DNA from 3 places in the Defluviitalea raffinosedens genome. Region 2 is predicted to be linked to each of the others. Evidence: riboswitches for the same ligand, from Rfam matches in the RefSeq annotation. Region 2 holds a riboswitch; each other region holds the start of a gene.

Region 1 (7,844 bases), on a different contig from region 2:
ATTAGCAGATGTGCTTACAGGCAACCTGGTATCAGCATTTAGTGAGATGGCCGATTCTATGAATAGCTCACTCATTACTGAGTGATTTCTCCCAGCAAGGTTAAATTATCAGGAATAGAAAAAGGCTTCTAGTAATTTTACTAAAAGCCTTAATTTTTATTTTGTCTCATTTTATAGTATTTTCTCTTTTTACTAAAAAGCAAATTGTACTAAATTATCTAAAGAATACAGAGCAAAATGCTTATTCAGTGAATAATAAGATAAAAAAGTTATAAAAAACACTTGACGAAAAGGTCAAAACATGATAACATATGTAAGCGTTGAGCGACAAATTAATAAATATGCTGCTATGGCTCAGTCGGTAGAGCGTCGCCTTGGTAAGGCGGAGGTCACGGGTTCAAGTCCCGTTAGCAGCTTTAGTGAAATCAAGGCTTCTAGCAATTTGGCTAGAAGCCTTTTTTGATTCTTGATGTCCTGTCTTTATCCACATTATACCTATTAATTTTTTAATAAAATCTATTCGTCATAATTCTATTACAGATCAATTGAAACAAACTCAACCCTGATAAAACCAAATATCAATTTTGTGCTTATATATTTATTGCAAGGCCCCTTGTAAATATCTGCCATTTTTTAATTCTGAAAGAATATCTAAAATTTGTTCAAAAAATAAAAAGTAGGAAAACTTACAATATTGTAATATTAGATTTGTTGAATATATATTACAAATATGATACAATTTCAAACATTGGAAAAGTTTGTCGCGTTAAAAACTTAGCTTTCATAGGGAGTGCGATGTATTATAAAATAACCATCCTATTGTAGTTTAAATTTAGAATGATAAAGATATTAATAAATAAGGGGAGTAAACTAAATGATAAAAGGAAAAAATATAAGGTGGAGTTTTATTCTCATTATAATGATAATCATTTTATTACTATATAGATTTTTCATATACACAGAACTAGAAGCTTATATGGACGTTCGTGGAAAGAATTTATCCTATTTAGATTTAAGAGGACAAGAAGAATTATTATATACCCTGGAATTTGATAACTTAACAAAGTGGCCGGGTAAAAATCGTATGCCGGATGATTTTGATCCTTTAAAAGTGATTGAATATGGAAAAGATCCGGGGTTAAACATAAAAAAATTACACAAGTTAGGTTATACAGGGAAAAATGTAAACATCGCATATATAGACCAACCTCTTCTTGAAGGCCATGAAGCATATTCTAATGTAAATCTTAAGTATTACAAGATTAGGTCGGAAGAAAATGGTATGGATACCTCAATGCATGGCCCGGCAGTACTTAGTTTATTAGCTGGAGCTGAAATAGGGGTAGCTCCTGAGGCGAATGTGTATTTTTTGGGGCATCCTGCATGGCTGGAAGACCAAAGAACCCATGCAGAAGCCTTATATAAACTCATAGAAATAAATAAATCTTTACCTGAAGACCAGAAAATAAAAGTAGTAGGATTTTCAGATTCACCGGATGAAAGAGAAAACTATATTGACGATTATAAAAAAGCAATTATAGAAGCAGAAAAAAATAATATTATGGTCATAAATGTGACTACATTTAATTACCTTCCTTTATTGATCAAGCCTTATAAAGATAAAGATGATTATAGAAATTACGAAACAGCACAATGGGCAAAGGGTTTTATTGAGAACGATAGTTTTGGAGTGCCAACCGGTGCAAGGACAACTGCAGATGGTCATAAAAGCATAAAAAATAAATATGCTTATTGGACAAATGGTGGTTTAAGCTGGGCTGTACCATATGTAGTTGGAACAATCGCCTTAGGACTTCAAGTGGATCCTGATTTAACCAAGGAGGAAGCTGTTAAATATTTATTGGATAGTGGATATGATTTTCAGGGGGGCAAAATCATTAATCCAGAAGGTTTCATAGAGATGGTTAAGAAAAATGCATCACACGCTAAAAGTACACCTTAATATTCAGACCATATAGGATCAAACCGAAGCATCAGATAAAGATTAGTATTGATGAAATATGATTACTGTAAACTCTGGATTTTATGAAAAAGCTAATTATATAACACTTAAGACACAGCTATTAGCCAGTATTAAAGCAGAATAGTATTGCAATTTATTAGTGAATTATGTTATTATTTCATTAAACAACTTAAAAATCCTTTGCACAGGGGAGTCGGATTTGGCCGGCTGAGAGTAAGAACCGTAATTCTTTGACCCTATGAACCTGATCTGGGTAATTCCAGCGTAGGAAGTGTTGTTGATTTTATTGTATGATGTAAAATCACATTTTCTGGATTTTTACATACTTCAAAAATCATAAAACACAAGTCCTGCGGCTTGTGTTTTTTTATGTATAGAAATAAATAGAGATATAAGGAGGATCAAAATGAAAACGAAAAAGATTACTTTGTCTGCTTTATTTATTGCTATAGGGGTAATCGCAGGGAATATTATTTATATTCCTATAGGTGCATCAAAATGCTTTCCGGTTCAACATACTATCAACGTTCTGACAGCAGTGGCTCTTGGTCCAGGATATGGTGCAGCAGTAGCATTTGGTATTTCTCTGTTAAGAAATCTTTTAGGTACGGGGACACTTTTAGCCTTTCCAGGCAGCATGGTAGGCGCATTTCTTGCAGGGATTTTATACAAGAAGACCAATAAGCCTGCTTTCGCAGTTGCAGGAGAAATACTTGGCACAGGAATCCTTGGAGGGTTATTGGCTTATCCTATTGCTAAATTGATATTAGGCAATGATGTTACAGCATTCTTTTATATCTCTCCATTCTTAATAAGCACCACCGGGGGAAGCATAATATCTTATGCCATTATTAAAATGTTAGATTTTACTAAAGTGATGGATATCAAAAAACAATTGTAGGGGGAGAGCAATCATGAAAAAAGTATTAACTATAGCAGGTTCGGATTGTTCTGGTGGAGCAGGAATACAGGCAGATCTAAAAACTTTTAGCGCCCATGGGGTATATGGTATGAGCGTGATCACAGCCATAACTGCTCAGAATACCCAAGGCGTTTTTGACGTACGGGATTTGGATGAGGCCATTATAAAAGCACAAATAGATGCTATTTTTACAGATATACAAGTGGATGCAGTCAAGATTGGAATGGTATCGCAACCTTCGACGATTCATATTATAGCAAGTCAAATAGGAAAATATCATCCAGTAAATATTGTTTTAGATCCTGTAATGATTTCAAAGAGTGGATATTCTTTATTAAAGCCGGAAGCAAAGAAAAGTTTAATCGAAGAACTTATTCCAAGAGCGTCTGTTATTACACCCAATGTCCCTGAAGCAGAAGAAATAATACGTACAGTAACATCAAAACCTATTGCCATCAAAACTGTTGAAGATATGGAAAAGGCAGCACAGGAGCTATATAAATTAGGAGCGAAGAATGTACTTTTAAAAGGTGGGCATATGAGTGGAGAAGCTGTGGATGTGCTTTATGATGGAAAAGATATTACACGATTCTACTCTGAGCGAATTGACACTAAAAATACTCATGGAACAGGGTGTACCCTATCCTCTGCCATAGCTTCCAATTTAGCTCTGGGATACAGTATAAAAGAAGCCGTGAATCGTGCAAAAAGATATATCACCATTGCAATAGAACATGCTTTAGACATCGGGAAGGGCGTTGGACCTACCCATCATTTTTATGAATTATACAAAAAAGGTGGGCTTGAAGATGGAGATATATTATAAAATCTCAAGAGCATTACAGAATGTAAGAAATTTAAGACCCTTAGTACACCATATCACAAACTATGTGACAGTCAATGACTGTGCCAATATTACTCTGGCGATTGGTGCTTCTCCTGTTATGGCAGATGACATAAATGAAGTCAGGGATATGGTTATACTGTCCGATTCCTTAGTCATTAATATAGGAACGCTAAACAGCAGAACGGTGGAATCTATGATTGAAGCAGGAAAAAAAGCTAATGAATTTAATATTCCCGTTGTATTAGATCCTGTTGGGGTGGGAGCAACACCTTACAGAACAAAGATTGCGAAAGAAATTATGAGTAAAATAAAAATAGCAGTTGTAAGGGGCAATTTATCGGAGATAAAGGCTTTATATGGCATCAATGCTCAAACCAAGGGCGTTGATAGCTCAGAAAACTTTTCAACCGGTGAAAATGTTTCGTCCAGTATAAAATCATTTGCCAGGGATTTTGCCAATAGCTTTCATACAGTTGTTGCGATTACTGGAAAAACGGATATTATAACGGACGGAGAAACTTTATACTCAGTTAAGAATGGACATGAAATGCTGTCAAGAATTACAGGTACAGGCTGTATGTGCACTTCTCTTATTGGTTCTTATCTGGGTGCAGGAAGCAATGATCTTTATGGGGCTCTTGCAGGGGTTGCAACCATGGGAATAGCAGGCGAAATAGCCTATAACCGATTGGATCCATACGAGGGAAGTGGAAGTCTGAAAAGTAAAATCATGGATGCTATATATCATTTATCGGAGGAAGAAATATTGAATTGGGGGAAAATTGATGAAGAATAATGTTGATTATAAACTTTATCTTGTCACAGACCGGGATATATTAGCAGGAAGAAACTTAGAATCTGCAGTAGAAGAGGCTATACAAGGAGGTGTTACGCTGGTTCAGCTTAGAGAAAAAGATATAACTTCTTTGGAATTTTATAATATGGCCCTTAGGATAAAGCGAATAACCAGCCAATATAATATACCTCTGATTATCAATGATCGACTGGATATTGCCCTGGCAGTAGATGCCGAAGGGGTTCATTTAGGGCAAAGGGATATACCCTGTGTAATTGCAAGGAAAATCATAGGTGAAAATAAAATTGTAGGTGTTTCTGCATCTACTCTTGAGGAAGCCAAAAAGGCAGAAAAGGATGGAGCAGATTATATAGGGGTGGGAGCAGTATTTCCCACCAGCACGAAACAAGACGCACGAGATGTCTCTGTAGATTTGCTAAAAGAAATAAAGCAGAGTGTAGCCATACCTGTCGTTGCCATCGGAGGGATCAATGAAGATAATGTATCTTTATTAAAAGATACTAATATAGATGGAATAGCAGTCGTATCTGCAATTCTAGGGAAAAAGGATATAAAATCAGCTGCTTTCTGTCTTAGAAATCAAAGGTTTTAATAAATCTTCCAAGATTTTGTGTATTAGCTGTAGAAGATAAACTTTTGAAAAAAATTGCGAAATTTATCGATTTACTCTCCTGATAAAGGTAATTTATTATATAATAGAGATAAATCAAAACATTCAAGATAAATTACCAAAATATTATATTAGGAGATGTATTATGTCTAATAAAAAGGTGCTCTTTTGCATTGTAACAGGTTTATTTTGGTTTTCATTATATGCGTATGTCCCCCAGTTGTCTAGTTTTGCAGAAGATATGGGGGCTTCATATAGAATGATAGGCATGATCACCGGAGCCTATGGACTTAGTCAGACTATTTTAAGAATACCTTTAGGAATCGTATCAGATGTATTTAATAAAAGAAAGATATTTGTTGTATTAGGTCTTTTTACAGCAATTTTTAGTGCACTTATAGTTTTTATATTACCAAGTCCCTATACTCTTTTAGGGGGAAGATTTCTGGCGGGGGTAGCTGCAGCAACTTGGGTAAATTTTACGGTAATGTTTTCTGGGTATTATAAGCCTTCGGAATCCACTAAGGCTATAGGAATCATTAACTCAGCAAATATGATCGGACAATTTACTGCAGTTTTGTTGGCAGGTATTCTTTCCCTTTACTTAGGCGTGAGGCACATATTTTTGCTGAGTACCATTGTAGGCCTTATGGGATTTCTTCTAAGTTTTTTTATACCAAAAGAAGATGCCATCGATAGAAAGCCCTTTAAAGTATCTGATCTGCTTATCATTGTAAAGAATATAGATATATTACATATTTGCTTTTTAGGGATATTGTCTCAATTTATAACTTTTGCGACGATTTTTGGATTTACGCCAATCGTGGCTTCTAAGTTAGGAGCCAATTCGTTTGAATTGGGGCTTTTAACTACGTTTTTTAATCTTCCCCAAATATTATTTTCAGCGTTGGCAGGGATCGTATTTGTAAAATATTTTGGAAGTAAAAACACATTACTTATTGGGTTCGGATTAAACACAGTTTTATGTATTCTTACTCCCTTTGTTCCTAATTTATATTTGCTTTACTTGGTGCAGATCATCAGCGGCATAGGAAGAGCGATGACTTTTCCTATGCTAATGGGACTGGTGATAAGAAATGTAGAACCAAACCTTAGGACTACCACCATGGGATTTTATCAGGCAATATATGGTGTGGGTATGATCTTGGGGCCGGTTTTGCTTGGGGTTATAGGGGATAAATTCGGGCTTATGACTGGTTTTATTACGACAGGGTTATTAGGGATTCTTGCAATTATATCCATACTTGCAGTGGGGATTAAAGATTGATTTTTATGTTCATATTTAGGAGTATTTTTACTGCCTGCACATAACAAATTGCACAGATATAGGCAATAAAATTCAATTTTAAAGCATAAAGGACGGTTTTTAAAGAACCGTCCTTTATGATGGACAAAGATTAACAGTTACAACGATGTTGTTTGAATAATCCTTCGATGACATCTTCAGGATCAGCAATGACTTCACAGATGCAATCGATGTCAACGAATTTGATGTCATCTTCATATTCTGCTGCCAGTAAGTTTCCGTTTACACCAAGTACTTCGACTTCTTCACATTTTCCAGATTTTAATACGATTTTTACATCGTCTTCATTGAGGAATCTCAATACGTCTTTAATATTTGCCGGCAGTACAGCGCTGTTATTGCCATTCCCATTACCATTGCATCTGTTTCTTCCTGCTCCTGCTACATTATTTGCATTTTTTATTCTCATCTTTTTCACCTCCTTTGTTATTAGTATATGAACAGTATTCGGACATGTTACAAAAATTCGACAAAAAATTACACCTCTCATTAATATTTGAGGATATAAATATAGTTTTTGGGTTGTTTTATATATCATGATGATAAAATGGATATAAGAAAAGAATTGATTACTGAATTTAGAGGCATTAGAAAAGGATTCTGTGCTAAAGGAGTTAAGATATGAAAAAATGCAATGTATTTGTCTATGGAACGCTTATGCAGGGATATTGTAATCATCATTATTTAAGCAATAATGAAAATGTTCGATATTTAGGAAAAGGAATCCTTAATGATTATGAGATGTATCATATTGAAGATTATCCAGGCATCCTGCCAAAGCAAGAAGAAAAGATATTGGGAGAAGTGTACAGCGTAGATGGAGAAGTACTGGCTAACTTGGATGAATTGGAAGATGAAGGGGTACTGTATAACAGAGTTATAGAAAAAATATATTTGGAAAATACGAAAGAAGTTATCAAGGCCTATGTATATGTCTGGCGTCTATCTGTAGAGGGAAAAGAGAAAGTAAAAGAGATGCCATGGAAGCCGTTAGAAGCATAGCAGATGGAATTAAATGTTTAAGATTAAAAAAGTCTGTATTTAGATTTGCTATCTAACACCATAGCACAGGCTTTTGCTGTACAATACAGTGTAAAAGTGATCAGAGATGATTAGAAGGATTATTGAAAATTAAATGAAATTAAGTTAGATTGTTCTTTTGCAGTTATTAAAATAATTCATTCAAATATGATAGAAAATCTCTGCATTTGTTAATGCAAAAGAATAAATACCAGATGAATAAAATTGAAAAATAATAATTTTACTGGTATCATACTATTACTGGATGAAATTAAATTTTAAGGTTAAAAACTTTACTTATAAATATAAGATGATGA
Region 2 (7,844 bases):
GCACCGTTATTTACATTCCTGAAAGGGAACAACAGGGAGTCGAGCTGGGACATCAACAGCGAAGACAGCAGACGGTATGAAGAACCCTAAATGCAATACCTAAGAACCCTGCGGTGTAGAGGTAACGACACGTTAGGAAAGTATTTGCCGGAACTGGAGAGAGCCTACTTTGCACAGTAAACTGTAAAGAGGAAGCATATAAGCGGAAGCGAAGTTGCAATGCTGCAAAGAGGCAGTCAGAAGTGCTCATAGTACCAAGGATTGTACAGACAACAAAACTGTACATAGGGAAGGAGCACAACTTTACAAGAGATTATCTCGTGCAGAGGAAGCCTTACATGCAGTCAAGTGGATTATGGGAAAACTGGAACTAACACTACATAGTGAGAAAACAAGGCTTGGTGATATGTATTTCGGAAAAGACAGCTTTGATTTTTTTGGCTTCAATAATAGATTTCAGCGTTTCAGAAACAAAAGCTGGAAGTGGTATTGGACATTACAGCAGGTACCATCCCAAAAGGCTATGAAGAAAATGAGAGCCAACATCAAAGAGGTGTTTGCAAGTCCAATCAAACTGTTGTTGAGCGTGGAGGAAATGGTGAAGCTACTTAATCCTAAAATTATCGGCATGAGAAATTATTATGCCAGACGGTTTGCCAGACCATGGTTATGGAAGATAGATAAGTATATCAATTTCAAATTTACTCGGTGGTACAATCGGAAGAAACAACGCAATTACAGGTTAGGAAATGCGGCCAAGGTCAGAGAATTGACTATGCAGGCAGGATTGGCTAGTATATGCGGCTGAATGCTGAAGGAAGAAGAATATCGGAAAGCCGTATGCGGGAAAACCGCACGTACGGTTTGATGAGGGGGGGTGGCAATCCCACTACTCTACTCTATCGAGGATAAAAAGATGGTGTTGCCAAAAACATTGATTATCGTAATTAAGTGGATTATTGATGTTGAGCTGCTTACCTACAAAGCTGTGCACAGATTGTCGGATGAATAAATACATCCTCTGATATTATTTATGATGAAAGGAGGTTGTTGGATGGATGCTTTAAGAAGTATGAATAATGCATTAGCGTATATTGAAGAGCACTTAACAGAGGAAATTGATTATAGTGAAGTATCTAAAATCGCTTATTGTTCAGAGTATCATTTCAAGCGGATGTTTTCTTTTTTAGCAGGTATAAGTTTATCAGAATATATTCGGAGAAGAAGACTGACGTTGGCTGCACTTGATTTGAAAGATAATAATTTGAGAATAATTGATGTAGCCGTCAAATACGGCTATAATTCGGCTGATTCATTTTCCCGTGCTTTTCATTCCCTGCATGGCATTCTCCCTTCTGAGGCAAGGAGTGAGAATACACAGTTAAAAGCTTATCCTCGAATGACCTTTCAATTATCAATTAAAGGAGGATGCGAAATGAATTATCGTATTGTTGAAAAAGGACCATTTAAGATCGTAGGATTCAAGAAGAGAGTACCAATTAGATTTAATGGTGTGAATCCGGAAATTGCAGAAATGATTGAACTATTAACCCCTGAGGTCATCAAAAAGCTGAAGGTGCTGTCAAATGTAGAACCAACAGGAATTATTAGTGCATCTACGAACTTCTCGAAAGGAAGAATGGAAGAAAAATGTGAATTGGATCATTACATTGGTGTAGCAACCTCAAGTGATGAAACTGCAGAATTTGATGTATTGAAAGTAGAAGACAGTACCTGGGCAGTCTTTGAATCCATTGGGCCCTTCCCGGAAACACTTCAAAATGTGTGGGGTAGGATATACTCAGAGTGGTTTCCATCTTCAGGATACGAGGCGGTTGAAGGTCCTGAAATTTTATGGAATGAGAGTCCAGATACTGGAAATCCAAAGTATCGAAGCGAAATCTGGATTCCAGTAAAGAAAAAAGACTATTAATTACATTAATATTTATTATTTAGGGTACTCCTAGTAAGAGTGCCCTTCTCGTAAATGATACAATTGGTGGATATATTCCCGCCTTCCCGCCTACTGATAGTGCAAAAAGTGGCGATGACGTGTTTCCGACTACCGACAGTGTAAAAGACATCAATTCACCCCGTTCGTTGCATGTGGAGACAGTTGTGAGACTTTCTCGTAAATAAACAGGATTAAGAGAGGTTGTATTTATAAAATATGTGGTTTTGACTACGATTTGCCAATGCAGAAGTTATGTCATTGGCAAATTTTTTTATTATCAATCCTTTGTAAACTATTTGCCTTGACATAGCTTTCATTGCATGACTATAGGGATCTAGTGTTGTAAATATTTAGTAAGTTTATTGCGGCGGCAGAGTTTTGGTCTTGTTCCCTATTTTGAAGTGATTCTATTCGTAGTTTGGCATGCAATATCGTAAAAAATAGTGTATATTAAATTTTCAGGGCAATAAACTTGATTTCACTAGACGTATCATAATGGTGATTGATCACGTTATGAAATCTCACAACGATATCCTGGAATGGTATCTCGTTACTGGTTTAAGACTTTATCTCAATGTCTTACCTGATCTAGAGAGAAAAGCATTTGAAAGTGAACTGATAGAAATTCTAGTTCAAAGATATTCCATGCAAAAAACGGGGATATTATTTTTAGATTTCCAAGATTCTTTTTTATAGCATATTCGAAAAAGACAAACCGTTAAAATGCTTATCGCTAAAAAGGCATACAACAGAATTTTATTCCATAAGAACTGATAATGGACATTTTCTTTGTTATGATGTTATGACAAAGCCTAAACAGAAATAAGGAACAGATTAAAGAGAAATTCAAGTAGTTTAACGGATTAATTTCATAAATGTATTCTTGTGTAAAAAATAATAGTATTTGAAAATTTATTGATTTTATATCACTTAAATGGTAAAATACAATATGGAAGAAGTATACAGTATCCAATTTTATTATGGTTGATTAAAAACATTAACAAAAAGCCATAGAATAATATTGTGGAAGACAAGATTTAAAAATTAATAATGTTGTATGAAAAGATTGCGGGGGGACTCGTAAGAGTTGAGAAGGTAAAACCTGACCCTTTGAACCTGTCAGTTAACACTGTCGTAGGGAAGCAATGAATTGTTAGATTAATGATGAAATGCGTTCCTTATGAAGGAGCGCTTTTTTTATTACATAGGAAATTCTGTGGAATTTCCTATGTCAAAAAAGCTCTGCGGCAGAATATAGCCTCTCACATATTGTATTTTGTTGATTTTACCGAACGCGTTCGGTGCGAGTGGTTCACAAGCGCAACTCTTATATGCGAAATAATTCTTGCAAAGGCCCCAATTTTCTTATTTTATCTGTATAACACAGTTGTTTTTTGACTAACAATTTTTTGAAGAAACAGTAAGAAAGATGGTGATGCAGTCTATATTCGTAAAATGCTATGAAATCATAGAAAGGAAGAGGAGAAAATGACAAAAGAGGAGATTCAAAATCAGATTGCCCAGACAGTGGAAACTGTAAAAAAGACTAACCCTATGGTAGGTTCCATTACCAATATGGTAACCATTAATCTCGTAGCCAATGCACAACTGGCTGTCGGAGGTTCTGCTGCTATGGTGTATCTGCCTGAAGAAGGAGAAGTTTTGGCTAAATCTGGTCAAGCTATGTATATCAATGTGGGGACACTTTTACCCATTCATGAGGAAATATTACCTTATGTAGCAAAAACTTTACGAGATACTTTCAGATACAATTTCTTGATGAACTTTATAAAGCAAGTGCAGCAGATATAGCCAATAATCCATTTGAAATAGAGGAGGTTTAATGTATGAATACTTTAATTGCAGTGGCCATTGCGCCTTTTGGCATTGGAGATGAACTTTCATCTGAAGTTGCAGAAGTGGTGAAAGTGATTCGAGAGTCGGGATTGCCAAACAGAACCACTTCCATGTTTACGGAAATAGAAGGTCCCTGGGATGAGGTGATGCAGGTGGTGAAAGATGCAACCTTTGCACTGGCAAATAAAGGCATCCGAACGGAAGTGGTGTTAAAGGCAGATATTCGTCCAGGATTTACTAACATGATGAACAGAAAGGTTCAAAAACTCAATGAAATTTTAGGAGAAGAAAATTAGTATTCGCATAAATTCAGTCTTTTAGGGGGATAGATGGAAGTGAGAGAATATTCAACTCAGATGGAAGCCGCAAGAAAAGGAATCATTACAGAAGAACTAAAAAAAGTAGCTGAAAAAGAACTGATGACCGTTGAGGAACTGATGCCATTAGTTGCAGCAGGAAAAGTAGTAATATGTGCAAATAAAAATCATAAATGCCTTGATCCGCAGGGTGTAGGTTCAATGCTAAAAACTAAGATAAATGTGAATTTAGGCGTTTCGAAAGATTACAAAGACTACGATATGGAAATGAAAAAAGTGATGGAAGCTGTCAATATGGGCGTCCATTCAATCATGGATTTGTCTTCCCACGGAGATACCATTCCTTTTCGAAGGAAGTTGATTGCAGAATGCCCGGTTATGATAGGAACTGTACCAGTATATGATTCCGTTATCCATTATCAGAGAGACCTGGCCACCCTTACAGCAAAAGATTTTATTGATGTCATAAGGCTCCATGCTGAAGATGGAGTGGATTTTATCACTTTGCACTGTGGGATTACAAGAAAAACGATAGAACAGATCAAGGAGCATAAAAGAAAAATGAATATCGTATCCAGAGGAGGTTCTCTTGTATTTGCATGGATGTGCATGACAGGTGAAGAGAATCCTTTTTATGAGTATTATGATGAAATCTTGGATATATGCCGTGAATATGATGTGACGATATCCTTAGGAGATGCTTGTAGACCGGGATGTCTTGCCGATGCGTCGGATGTATGTCAGATTGAAGAACTTGTAAGACTTGGAGAGCTTACAAAAAGAGCCTGGGAAAAAGATGTACAGGTTATGATTGAAGGACCAGGACATATGCCGATCGACCAAATAGAAGCCAATATGAAAATACAACAGACGATTTGCAACGGAGCACCTTTCTATGTGTTAGGTCCATTGGTAACGGATATTGCCCCTGGATATGATCACATCACGGCTGCGATTGGTGGCGCCATTGCAGCTTCAGCCGGTGCGGCTTTCTTGTGCTATGTGACTCCTGCAGAACACTTAGCATTACCAAATTTAGAAGATGTAAAGCAAGGGATTATTGCTATGAAAATAGCAGCCCATGCAGCAGACATCGCAAAAGGGGTAAGAGGAGCACGGCAGATTGATGACAGAATGGCAGAAGCAAGAAGAAGCTTTGACTGGGAAGCCCAGTGGGAATGTGCGATAGATCCTGAAACTGCAAAAAGAATCCGTGAAGAAAGGAAGCCAGAGTTCGAAGATACATGTTCCATGTGTGGAAAATTTTGTGCAGTAAGAAGTATGAACAAGGCACTGGCAGGCGAACATATCGATATTTTGTGATTGAGTCCTGGCTAGTGAATTATTAAGTTAACATGATAATTTGAAGAATAAAATTTTTCCAATAAAATAGTGATGGCTGATTGCCAGTATTTCTATTCTGTATTTGAATATAAATACCTTCTGTTTATTAAATCAAAGTGATTTATAACAGGAGGTATTTTTTGCGCAAATATCAATTCAGCATTATTTCTATACTAAATAAATTGATTATTGATAAACTTCTTTTTTTATGTATAATGGTGTATATACACATATAAATACATATGTAAACATACATATAAATATGTAAATATGGATTAAATTCTAAATTCAACTTACAGCTAAGATTTTAATTACCCCCTTCGCCTGATCAGATTAAAAGACTATTAAATCTAAAAATGTAAATTAGGCGGCAAGGTTTATGATGAGAGGAAGAAATACCATGGATACTCAGGAAATGATTAATGAAATCAATAAACTCAAAAGAGAAAAAAAGGCTATCATACTTGCTCACAATTATCAAGCACCAGAAGTTCAAGATATAGCAGATTTTGTTGGGGATTCACTGGGACTTAGCAGAAGAGCTGCCAATACCGATGCGGATATTATCGTTTTTTGTGGTGTACATTTTATGGCAGAAAGTGCAAAGATTTTTTCACCGGATAAAAAAGTTCTTTTGCCGGCATATGATGCAGGATGTCCTATGGCTGATATGATTGATGCGGATCAGCTAAGAGTATTGAAGAAAAAATACCCCAATGTTCCGGTGGTATGTTATATTAATTCTTCTGCGGAAGTTAAAGCAGAAAGTGATATATGCTGTACTTCAGCCAATGCAGTAAAAGTGGTTCAATCCATTGACAGTGATAAAGTTTTATTCGTACCAGATCAAAACTTAGGGAATTATGTAGCGAAACAGATACCCCAAAAGGATGTCATATGTTGGGAAGGATTTTGCATAACCCATCATAAAGTAAAGTGCAATGTATTGGATATGGTTAGAAAGCATAGAAGCAATACAAAGATATTAGTCCACCCGGAATGTAATCCGGATGTAGTTGCAAAAGCAGATTTTGTAGGAAGTACATCTCAAATCATACAATATGTAGAAGAGTCGGATGAAAAGGAATTTGTTATAGGAACTGAGATGGGTGTACTTCATTCTTTAGAAAAGCAGAATCCTGATAAAAAGTTTTACTTGCTTTCCCCGTCGTTGATATGCGTTAACATGAAAAAAACGCGATTGGAAGATGTGTATAGAGCATTAAAAGACGAAATTTATGAAATCGAAGTCGACAAAGATATTATGGCAGCAGCTAAAAACTCTCTTGAAAGGATGCTGAAAGTATCTTAAGGAGTATAGAAGAATGAAGAGAAGGTATCTTGCAAATTTTAACCTGGATAAAATAAAAAGAGAATACTGTGATGTGCTCATCATAGGTAGCGGAGTAGCCGGCCTTTATACATCCATCAATATAGATCCTAAATATCGTGTAATCGTTTTATCAAAGGATATGATTAATGAAAATAACAGTAATTTAGCTCAAGGGGGCATAGCTGCCAGTATCAGTCCCGAAGACAGTATGCTCCTTCATTTTGAAGATACAATAAAGGCAGGCAATAACTATAATGATAAAAAATCTGTACAAATACTGGTGGAAGAAGCTTTAGAAAATGTCAAAAAGCTTATGGATATGGGCGTCCAGTTTGATAAAGATGAAAAGGGAAATATAAAATTAACCAGAGAAGGAGGACATTCAAAAAACAGAATTTTTCACTATCAGGACAGAACCGGGAAAGAAGTCATGAGGGGTTTGACCAAAGAAGCATTAAAGAGAGAAAATATTATCATTAGGGGAAATCAACTTGCCATAGATCTGTTGACACTGGACTTTAAATGCTTAGGTGCTTTAGTTAAAAATGGGGCAGAAACCTATGCAATACTGTCTAAGGCCGTTGTTTTAGCTACTGGAGGGATAGGACAAGTTTATAACTATACAACGAATTCAGTGATTGCTACAGGGGATGGCATTGCTATGGCTTACAGAGCAGGAGCAGAGATCATCGATATGGAGTTTGTACAATTCCATCCAACTGTATTATACAGCCCCAATGATCATAAAAGATTTTTGATTTCAGAAGCTGTAAGGGGAGAAGGAGCTGTACTCAGAAATAATAAAAAAGAGGCATTTATGGGTAAATATCATAAACTTAAAGACTTGGCCCCCAGGGATATTGTTTCCAGAAGCATTTTTAATGAAATGATCAAAGAAAATACTCCTTATGTTTATCTGGATATAACCCATAAGGATGCAGATTTTATTAAAAACAGATTTCCAAGTATCTACCAGGTTTGCTTGTCTAAAGGGATTGATATGACCAAAGACTATATTCCTGTCTGTCCGGCACAGCAT
Region 3 (7,844 bases), on a different contig from region 2:
CCCAGCCATGGATTGCCGATCATGATGTATGATGAAAAATCAAAAGGCTCAGAAAGTTACAGATTACTGGTCGCAGAAATATTAGAAAGGAAGGAAGCATAGTGGCAAAAAGAGGATTAGGAAAAGGACTCTCTGCTCTCATATCTGATTTGCCGGAAGAAAGTAGTGTGGGACAAATCAAAATAGTTCCTATAAATGAGATAGAGCCTAATAAAGAGCAACCAAGAAAAAATTTTGATGAAGAAAAACTGGAAGAACTATCGCAGTCGATCAAGGAACATGGAATCATTCAGCCTTTGATTGTAAAAAAGCAAGGTGGTTTTTATGTAATTGTGGCAGGGGAAAGGCGTTGGCGAGCTGCAAGAATGGCAGGACTTAGTGAAGTGCCTGTAATTATTCAAGATTATAGTAATGATGAAGTGATGGAGATTTCTTTAATAGAAAACTTGCAAAGGGAAGATTTGAATCCGATAGAAGAAGCAAAGGCGTATGAAACGCTCATTCATTCTTTTTCTCTTAAGCAGGAGGAAGTGGCAAAAAGGGTAGGCAAAAGTCGTTCAGCCATTGCAAATACCCTTAGACTCCTTCAATTAGATGAAAGCATTCAAGAACTTTTAGTCAGAGGAAGTATTAGCGAAGGGCATGCCAGAGCGCTTCTAGCTCTTCCAGGTAAAGAAGAACAAATTATAGTTGTTGACAAAATACTTAAAGACAACCTGAGTGTAAGGGAAACAGAAAAACTGATCAAAGATATACTGGAAAAACCGAGAAAAAAGAAAAAAAATGAAGCAATGCCGCCAATATTCAAAGAAATTGAAAATAAAATGAAGAATATCTTAGGAACGAAAGTTCAAATTACTAAGGGTAGAAAAAAAGGAAAAATAGAAATAGAATATTATTCCGATGAGGATTTGGAAAGAATTTTATATTTAATTCAATCTATTGAAAATAGGGGTTCAGAGGTGAAATAAGTGGACATTATGAGGATCATTTCAGAGTACAGCAGCGTAATATTAATAGGAGTAAGTGCTTTTTCAATCATTTTATTTATTATTGTCATCATATTATCGGTAAGATTGAGTAAGCTCAACAAAAAGTACAATTACTTCATGGGGGGCAAGAAAGAAAGACCTATAGAAGACCTCCTGCTGGATTATATAGAGAAGGTTATGCAAGTTGAAAAAGACAATGAAAGAATCGTAGAGGAATGTAATCAAATCAAAAGAAACCTAAAAAGTTGTATTCAAAAAGCAGGAATTGTCCGTTACAATGCTTTTGGTGATATGGGTGGAGATCTATGTTATGCCATTGCGCTTTTAGATGATTATGATGATGGGATAGTACTCAATGGCATACATAGCAGGGAAGGTTCCTATACCTATGCAAAGCCAATAGAAAACGGAAAAAGTTCATATGTACTGTCTGCAGAAGAAGCACAGGCTCTGCAAATAGCACAACTAAAAAATAAAGGCAAGAGAATATAAATTAAAGAATAACAGATACCTCCATGGAGACACTATAACTATGGAGGTGTTTTTATGGTTGTAGCCATAGAAAGAGGTTTAGAAGGATTCAAAGATAAATTAGAGCAAAGAGGGTATCAGGTAGTCTATGAAGACGAGTATCCATATCCGGTGGATGCTTACATATATATTAATCATCCCAATTGGATAGAAATTAATGAGGATACAAGGCCGGAATTGACATCTTCCATAGAGAAAAGATCGAACCATAAACATCACGGAGTACTTATTATAAACGCACAGAATAAAAGCATAGATGAAATCGAGCAGATTTTAAACAATAGGGTATATTCTCCACTGTTTTAATAAGGTCTATAGATTTTACTCCCTTATTCAATTAGTATGACGTATGCTAATTAATAAAGGGAATTTAAATGTCATGAATGTTATAAATTTATATGAAAGCTATGAAACATGAATTTTGTTGAAATATACACAAAGATGTTGTATCATTTAATATAAATGATTTAAAGTATAAGGCATTAAAAATCCGTTGTAATTGCTTTTTGGCGATTACAACGGATTTTCTTAAGATTTTTAAGCATATTCGTTGACATTCACGGTTTTCTTAATATGATTGAGTGCAAATCTGAAGGATGGAATCATAAACAGAAGAATGGTTAATACCATTTCTATTCCAATATAGGACAAATTATAAAGTATGGAATAAGTAATGGGATCAAATCCTTCCCATGCATAGGAGCCAAAGAAAATCCATCCGGATAAGAAACTGCATACAAATCGCCCCATTACCCCTGCAATATAGCCATAAATAAGAGAATAAGAGCCTTTTTTAAAGAATCCGGAAAATCCCAGAGCCCCAAAAGCCAAAGGATAATCTAATAAAAGCTGTGCAGGATGAACAACATATCCTCCCAGGGCAAGTTGTAAAAGTCCATACGTTACACCTGCCAAGATCCCTTCAAAAGGTCCAAACCAATAGCCTATAAGAACAATGAACATCATGGAAAATGGTGTAACAGAACCCCCTTGGGGCAGTTGAAACAAAGTAAAATTAGACAGGATGGTGGCCAGGGCGATGGCAAGTCCGGAATAAGCTAATGCCTTAACGGAAAGATTCTTCTTTTTATAAAGATTTCCCGCAAACAAGGCCACAAGAATTAAAGCGACTAAGACAATGATCGTCTTACCTAGAGGTGACTCAATAAAGTTTTGTAATGCTTCTTCACCAAACATAAAAAAATCCTCCTTTAATTTTGTCCGCAGGAGGTTTACCAAAATTTCGCTTCCCTTCGCCAGCATTATCTGGATCAGGTACAAAGGGTTAGTGCATAGATGCACACTCTCAGCCAAAAAGGCTCCCCTAGCGGACGCATATTCAGTTAAAAGAACATGTTCTTTCAATACATACTATATAATATTCCATAGAAAATGTCAAATTAAAAGAACTCAAAAGATCATTTTAAGGAAAGGAAAAGTAAAATGAGATATAAAATGGTAGCAATTGATATGGATGATACACTTTTAAATGATGAATTAAAAATAACAAAAGAAAATCAAGACGCAATACAAAAAGCAATTGAAAAGGGTGTAAAAATTGTACTTTGCTCAGGAAGAGCCAGTATTTCCATCAACCCTTATTTAGAAGAGTTAGGCCTTAAGAAAGAAGATGAATATGGTATTTCATATAATGGTGCAGTGATTTTTGAAACCAAAGATTTAAACATCATCAGCGAAGAAGATGTTCCTTTAGAATATGCACAGTATTTATTTTCCTTTGCCAAAAAAGAAAATATATATGCACAGACCTATCTTGATCATGAGCTACTTGTAGAAAAAAGCAATGAATACTCAAAAAGATATACCAGTATAACCGGTTTAAGATCCGTAGAAATAGGAGATTTTTCTACTGGTATTACGAGGGACGTTATAAAAGTTCTTTTTTACGATGAACATGAGAAACTGGTAAAAATAGCAGAAAAGTTAAGAACCTGGACAGAGGGAAAGCTCCATATGTTCTTTTCGAAGCCCTTCTATTTAGAATTTACCAGCATTCATGCCAATAAGGGATTAGCGGTAAGAAAATTAGGACAGAAATTAGGATTAAAAAGAGAAGAGATTATATGTGTGGGAGACAGTTTTAATGATTTATATATGATCAAAGAAGCAGGCCTTGGAATTGCCATGGCGAATGCCCATCCGGATATTAAGAAAGCAGCACAGTATATAACAGAAAATGATAATAATCACCATGCCATAAAAGAAATTATAGAAAAGTTTATATTATAAAGTATGTTATACAAGTACTTACGAATACAATAGAATAGAAGCAATGATAAGGGGTTTTTCTATGACAGAGCACAGGGAAATATATAAAAGACTCTTATATCAGCTCCTGGAAGAAATTTTACTGCTCATCATTGTCTTATTTATATTTGTAGGTATTTATGTTCCTGTTAGAAGTATTTCAAAACAGATAACTAAAAGCCAGGAAAATACGATCAGAATTACTGCACCAGATGGAATGCCGCTATATATCAATGGAGAGAAAAGTTCTTCCTCCATTGATTTAATTTTAGAAAATGGGGAATATAAAACGAAGGATACAAAGCAACCGGTAAAAATAAAAAAAAGGCCTGACGGAAGTTATGATATAGAAATAAAAACTCAGCCATAGTATTAAGCCTGGCTGAGTTTTTTGATGTTAATTTTACTTTCCGTAATAAGCCTTTTTGTAGATTTCTACTAATTCGCTTACAAGAGGAAGTCTTGGGTTTGCGGTTGTACATTGGTCTTCAAAAGCGCGATCTGCCAAGTATTCAACTTTTTGCAGGAATGCACTTTCCTCTACACCACAATCTTTAATTGTTGCTGGCATGTTCAGTTCTTTAATTAAGTTTCTGACTGCATTTGCTAAGGATTTAACACCTTCTTCAGGAGTTGAAGCAGGAAGTCCTAAACGTTTTGCAATTAATGCGTATTTTTCAGGAGCAACGAATTTTTCATATTTTGGCCAAGAAACAAATTTGGTTGGAGTAGTTTCTCCATTGTATTCTATAACATAAGGAAGAAGGATTGCATTGGCACGACCATGAGGAATATGGAATTCCCCTCCTAATTTGTGAGCCAGGGAGTGGTTAATTCCTAAGAATGCATTGGTAAATGCCATACCTGCAATACAAGAAGCATTATGCATTTTTTCTCTTGCTACAGCATCGCTTCCATCTTTATATGCTCTTGGAAGATATTCAAATACCAATTCGATAGCTTTCATAGCCAGTGCATCAGTATAATCAGAAGCTAAGATGGACACAAAAGCTTCAACTGCATGGGTTAATACGTCAAGTCCGGTATCTGCAGTAATTGAAGGAGGAACGGTCATAACAAATTCTGGGTCTACGATTGCTACATCAGGAGTTAATTCGTAATCCGCCAAAGGATATTTAATATTCTTAGATTTATCGGTTATAACTGCAAAGGAAGTTACTTCAGAACCAGTACCGGATGTGGTTGGAATTGCCACCATCTTTGCTTTCTTACCCATTTTTGGGAATTTATAAATTCTCTTTCTGATATCCATGAATTTCAGTGCCATGCCTGTAAAGTCTGCTTCCGGATGTTCATAGAAGAGCCACATTCCCTTAGCAGCATCAAGAGCAGAACCACCACCAAGAGCAATGATGACATCAGGCTTAAAGTTATTCATTAACTCTACGCCTCTTTGAATGGTTTCTAAAGAAGGATCGGGCTCTACTTCACTGAAGATTTCGCAATGTACATAGTCAAGTCTTTTTCTTAAGTGATACAATACTTTGTCTACGTATCCGAGCTTAACCATAGATGGATCTGTTACAATAAAAGCACGGCTTATATCTGGCATCTTGCTTAAATATTGAACAGAACCTGCTTCAAAATAAATCTTTTCTGGAACTTTAAACCATTGCATATTCACTCTTCTTTTTGCCACCCTTTTCTTATTAATTAAGTTAACAGCCGTTACATTGGATGTGGTGGAGTTTCTTCCGTAAGAGCCACATCCAAGTGTCAGAGAAGGCATATTCGTATTATAGATATCTCCTATTGCTCCGTGGGTAGAAGGGGCATTGACAATAATACGTCCTGTTTTCAGGCGATTGGAGAATTCTTCAATTACTTTATCGTCATTAGAATGGATTACAGAACTATGGCCTAAACCTCCAAGTTCAACCATAATTTCCGCCATTCTGATGCCTTCTTCAACATCTTTGGCCTTAACTACTGCAAGAACTGGAGAAAGTTTTTCTCTGGATAAAGGATATTTTTCTCCTACACCATCGATTTCACAGCAGAGCACTTTAGTATCCTTTGGAATGGTGATACCAGCTAATTCTGCAATCTTATAAGGAGGCATACCAACGATGTTTGGATTTACAGCCATTTTTTCCATGTTAATGATTACAGGTTCTAATTTTTTGATTTCCTCTTTGGTTGCAAAATAGCATTTGTGCGCCTTCATATAATCGGTTACTTGCTTATAGATTGGAGCTTCAATAATTACAGCTTGTTCAGAAGCACAAATCATACCATTATCAAAGGATTTGGAAAGAATTAAATCTGTTACAGCTCTTTCAATATTTGCAGTTTTTTCTATGAAGCAAGGGCAGTTTCCAGGTCCAACGCCAAGAGCTGGTTTACCGGATGAGTATGCGGCTTTAACCATACCGGAACCACCGGTTGCAAGGATCAGAGATACATTTGGGTGATTCATTAAAGATTGAGTAGCTTCAACAGATGGGTGTTCAATCCATTGAATGCAATATTCTGGAGCTCCTGCTTTGATTGCTGCTTCACGAACGATTCTTGCAGCTTCAGCGGAGCATTTTTGTGCAGAGGGGTGGAATGCAAAAATGATGGGATTTCTTGTTTTTGCTGCAATAATGGATTTAAAAAGGGTTGTTGAAGTAGGGTTGGTTACTGGAGTTACTCCTGCAACGATTCCTACAGGCTCAGCAACTTCCATGTAATCTTCCTCTTCATTTTCTTCAATAACACCAACAGTTTTTTCATATTTTATGCTGTGGTAAATATACTCTGTTGCAAAAATATTTTTAGTGATCTTATCTTCATAGATACCTCTGCCGGTTTCTTCTACTGCCAGTTTAGCCAAATACATATGTTGATCAAGTCCTGCCAATGCCATGGCTTTAACAATGCGGTCAACAGTTTCCTGATCTAAATTCATATATTCATCTAAAGCTTTTTGCGCGTTCTTAACAAGTGTATCAATCATAGAAGTTACATTCACTTCAACGTTATTTTTGTTTTTCTTTTCTTCCATACCATAACCTCCTTAGAATAGTGTGTTAAATAATTAACAATATTATTAAAATAAAAAGAAAGTTTGTTATTTATTAAACTTTCGACCCTATAATATCATAGAAATCTACATATTGTCAATTAAAATCCAAAAAAATATCTCACATAAAAATAGGGCAAAAAGCCTGCAAATTGTAAGATTTGATCATGTATACAGTATGCAAATTGTATATTTTTAACAATAAAATACTTAAAAAAAGAATGACAAAAATTTAACAATTCGTCATAAAAAAATTTAATATCTCCTTTAAGAAGACAATAAATCCTCAATCATGACATCTAAATATTCATCCTTTGTTAAATCTATATATTCACCATTTTCTAATTCTATTAAAGGACGGGTTGGTTTGTTTGGATACAGATATATGATTTTACCTTTTTCATTGGTGTTTAAAACCACTGTACATCCTATGTAAAAAGTAGAAATATTATTTAAAAATGTTGATGAAATATCGGGATCAATATTTGAATAGCTTTCTCTGGAAATTCTTTCAGCAGCTTGGAAAGGAGAGATCTTTCTATGATAGACTCTGTCAGAAGTAAGAGCATCATAAATATCGGCTATGCTAATAATTTTAGCAAAAAAATGAATTTGATTGCCTACAAGACCTAAAGGGTAGCCTGTTCCATTAATCTTTTCGTGATGCATTAAAACCCCATAGGCCACATCAGGGCTGATCCCTATTATATTTTTGACTATTTCATATCCGTAAGCAGGATGCTGTTTCATGATTTCATATTCTTCAGGAGTCAATTTACCGGGTTTATTCAATATTTCAGGGGGAATTTTATATTTTCCGATATCGTGAAAGAGGGCACTATAGGCTAATTGATTTAAATCTTTATCACAAAGTCCCAGCCATTTCCCCAAAGTGGTGGCAAGAAGACATACATTAATAGAATGGGTATAAGTATAATCATCAAAGTTTTTAATAAGATTTAAGCAATAAAGAATATTATTTTTTGCAAAAGCCTGTTCTAAAAGTCTATGGATAACATTGCGTA

What was found. A riboswitch is a leader RNA that binds a small molecule or an ion and turns the genes downstream of it on or off. The one in region 2 is predicted to bind thiamine pyrophosphate.
Region 1: it holds a riboswitch for thiamine pyrophosphate, as region 2 does, so the genes downstream of both, thiW (energy coupling factor transporter S component ThiW) here and JOD07_RS09505 (hydroxyethylthiazole kinase) in region 2, are expected to answer to the same signal.
Region 3: it holds a riboswitch for thiamine pyrophosphate, as region 2 does, so the genes downstream of both, thiT (energy-coupled thiamine transporter ThiT) here and JOD07_RS09505 (hydroxyethylthiazole kinase) in region 2, are expected to answer to the same signal.

The regions. Positions count from the first base shown of each region.
Region 1 covers NZ_JAFBEP010000002.1:238,714-246,557, reverse strand. The annotation lists gene JOD07_RS03100 (DUF5105 domain-containing protein) at 1-85, shown strand, start outside; tRNA gene JOD07_RS03095 (tRNA-Thr) at 344-416, shown strand; gene JOD07_RS03090 (S8/S53 family peptidase) at 920-1,963, shown strand; TPP riboswitch at 2,161-2,272, shown strand; gene thiW (energy coupling factor transporter S component ThiW) at 2,391-2,885, shown strand; gene thiD (bifunctional hydroxymethylpyrimidine kinase/phosphomethylpyrimidine kinase) at 2,899-3,732, shown strand; gene thiM (hydroxyethylthiazole kinase) at 3,716-4,549, shown strand; gene thiE (thiamine phosphate synthase) at 4,539-5,162, shown strand; gene JOD07_RS03065 (MFS transporter) at 5,326-6,468, shown strand; gene JOD07_RS03060 (hypothetical protein) at 6,599-6,916, opposite strand; gene JOD07_RS03055 (gamma-glutamylcyclotransferase family protein) at 7,129-7,509, shown strand.
Region 2 covers NZ_JAFBEP010000012.1:343-8,186, forward strand. The annotation lists gene JOD07_RS09490 (group II intron maturase-specific domain-containing protein) at 215-808, shown strand; gene JOD07_RS15675 (hypothetical protein) at 878-1,012, shown strand; gene JOD07_RS09495 (AraC family transcriptional regulator) at 1,055-1,933, shown strand; gene JOD07_RS09500 (hypothetical protein) at 2,450-2,650, shown strand; TPP riboswitch at 3,015-3,113, shown strand; gene JOD07_RS09505 (hydroxyethylthiazole kinase) at 3,443-3,766, shown strand; gene JOD07_RS09510 (MTH1187 family thiamine-binding protein) at 3,802-4,107, shown strand; gene thiC (phosphomethylpyrimidine synthase ThiC) at 4,147-5,451, shown strand; gene nadA (quinolinate synthase NadA) at 5,855-6,784, shown strand; gene nadB (L-aspartate oxidase) at 6,798-7,844, shown strand, end outside.
Region 3 covers NZ_JAFBEP010000010.1:45,978-53,821, reverse strand. The annotation lists gene JOD07_RS08945 (ParA family protein) at 1-102, shown strand, start outside; gene JOD07_RS08940 (ParB/RepB/Spo0J family partition protein) at 99-971, shown strand; gene JOD07_RS08935 (DUF4446 family protein) at 981-1,484, shown strand; gene JOD07_RS08930 (YkuS family protein) at 1,539-1,829, shown strand; gene thiT (energy-coupled thiamine transporter ThiT) at 2,061-2,720, opposite strand; TPP riboswitch at 2,755-2,859, opposite strand; gene JOD07_RS08920 (Cof-type HAD-IIB family hydrolase) at 2,967-3,773, shown strand; gene JOD07_RS08915 (hypothetical protein) at 3,835-4,161, shown strand; gene adhE (bifunctional acetaldehyde-CoA/alcohol dehydrogenase) at 4,195-6,801, opposite strand; gene JOD07_RS08905 (HD-GYP domain-containing protein) at 7,087-7,844, opposite strand, start outside.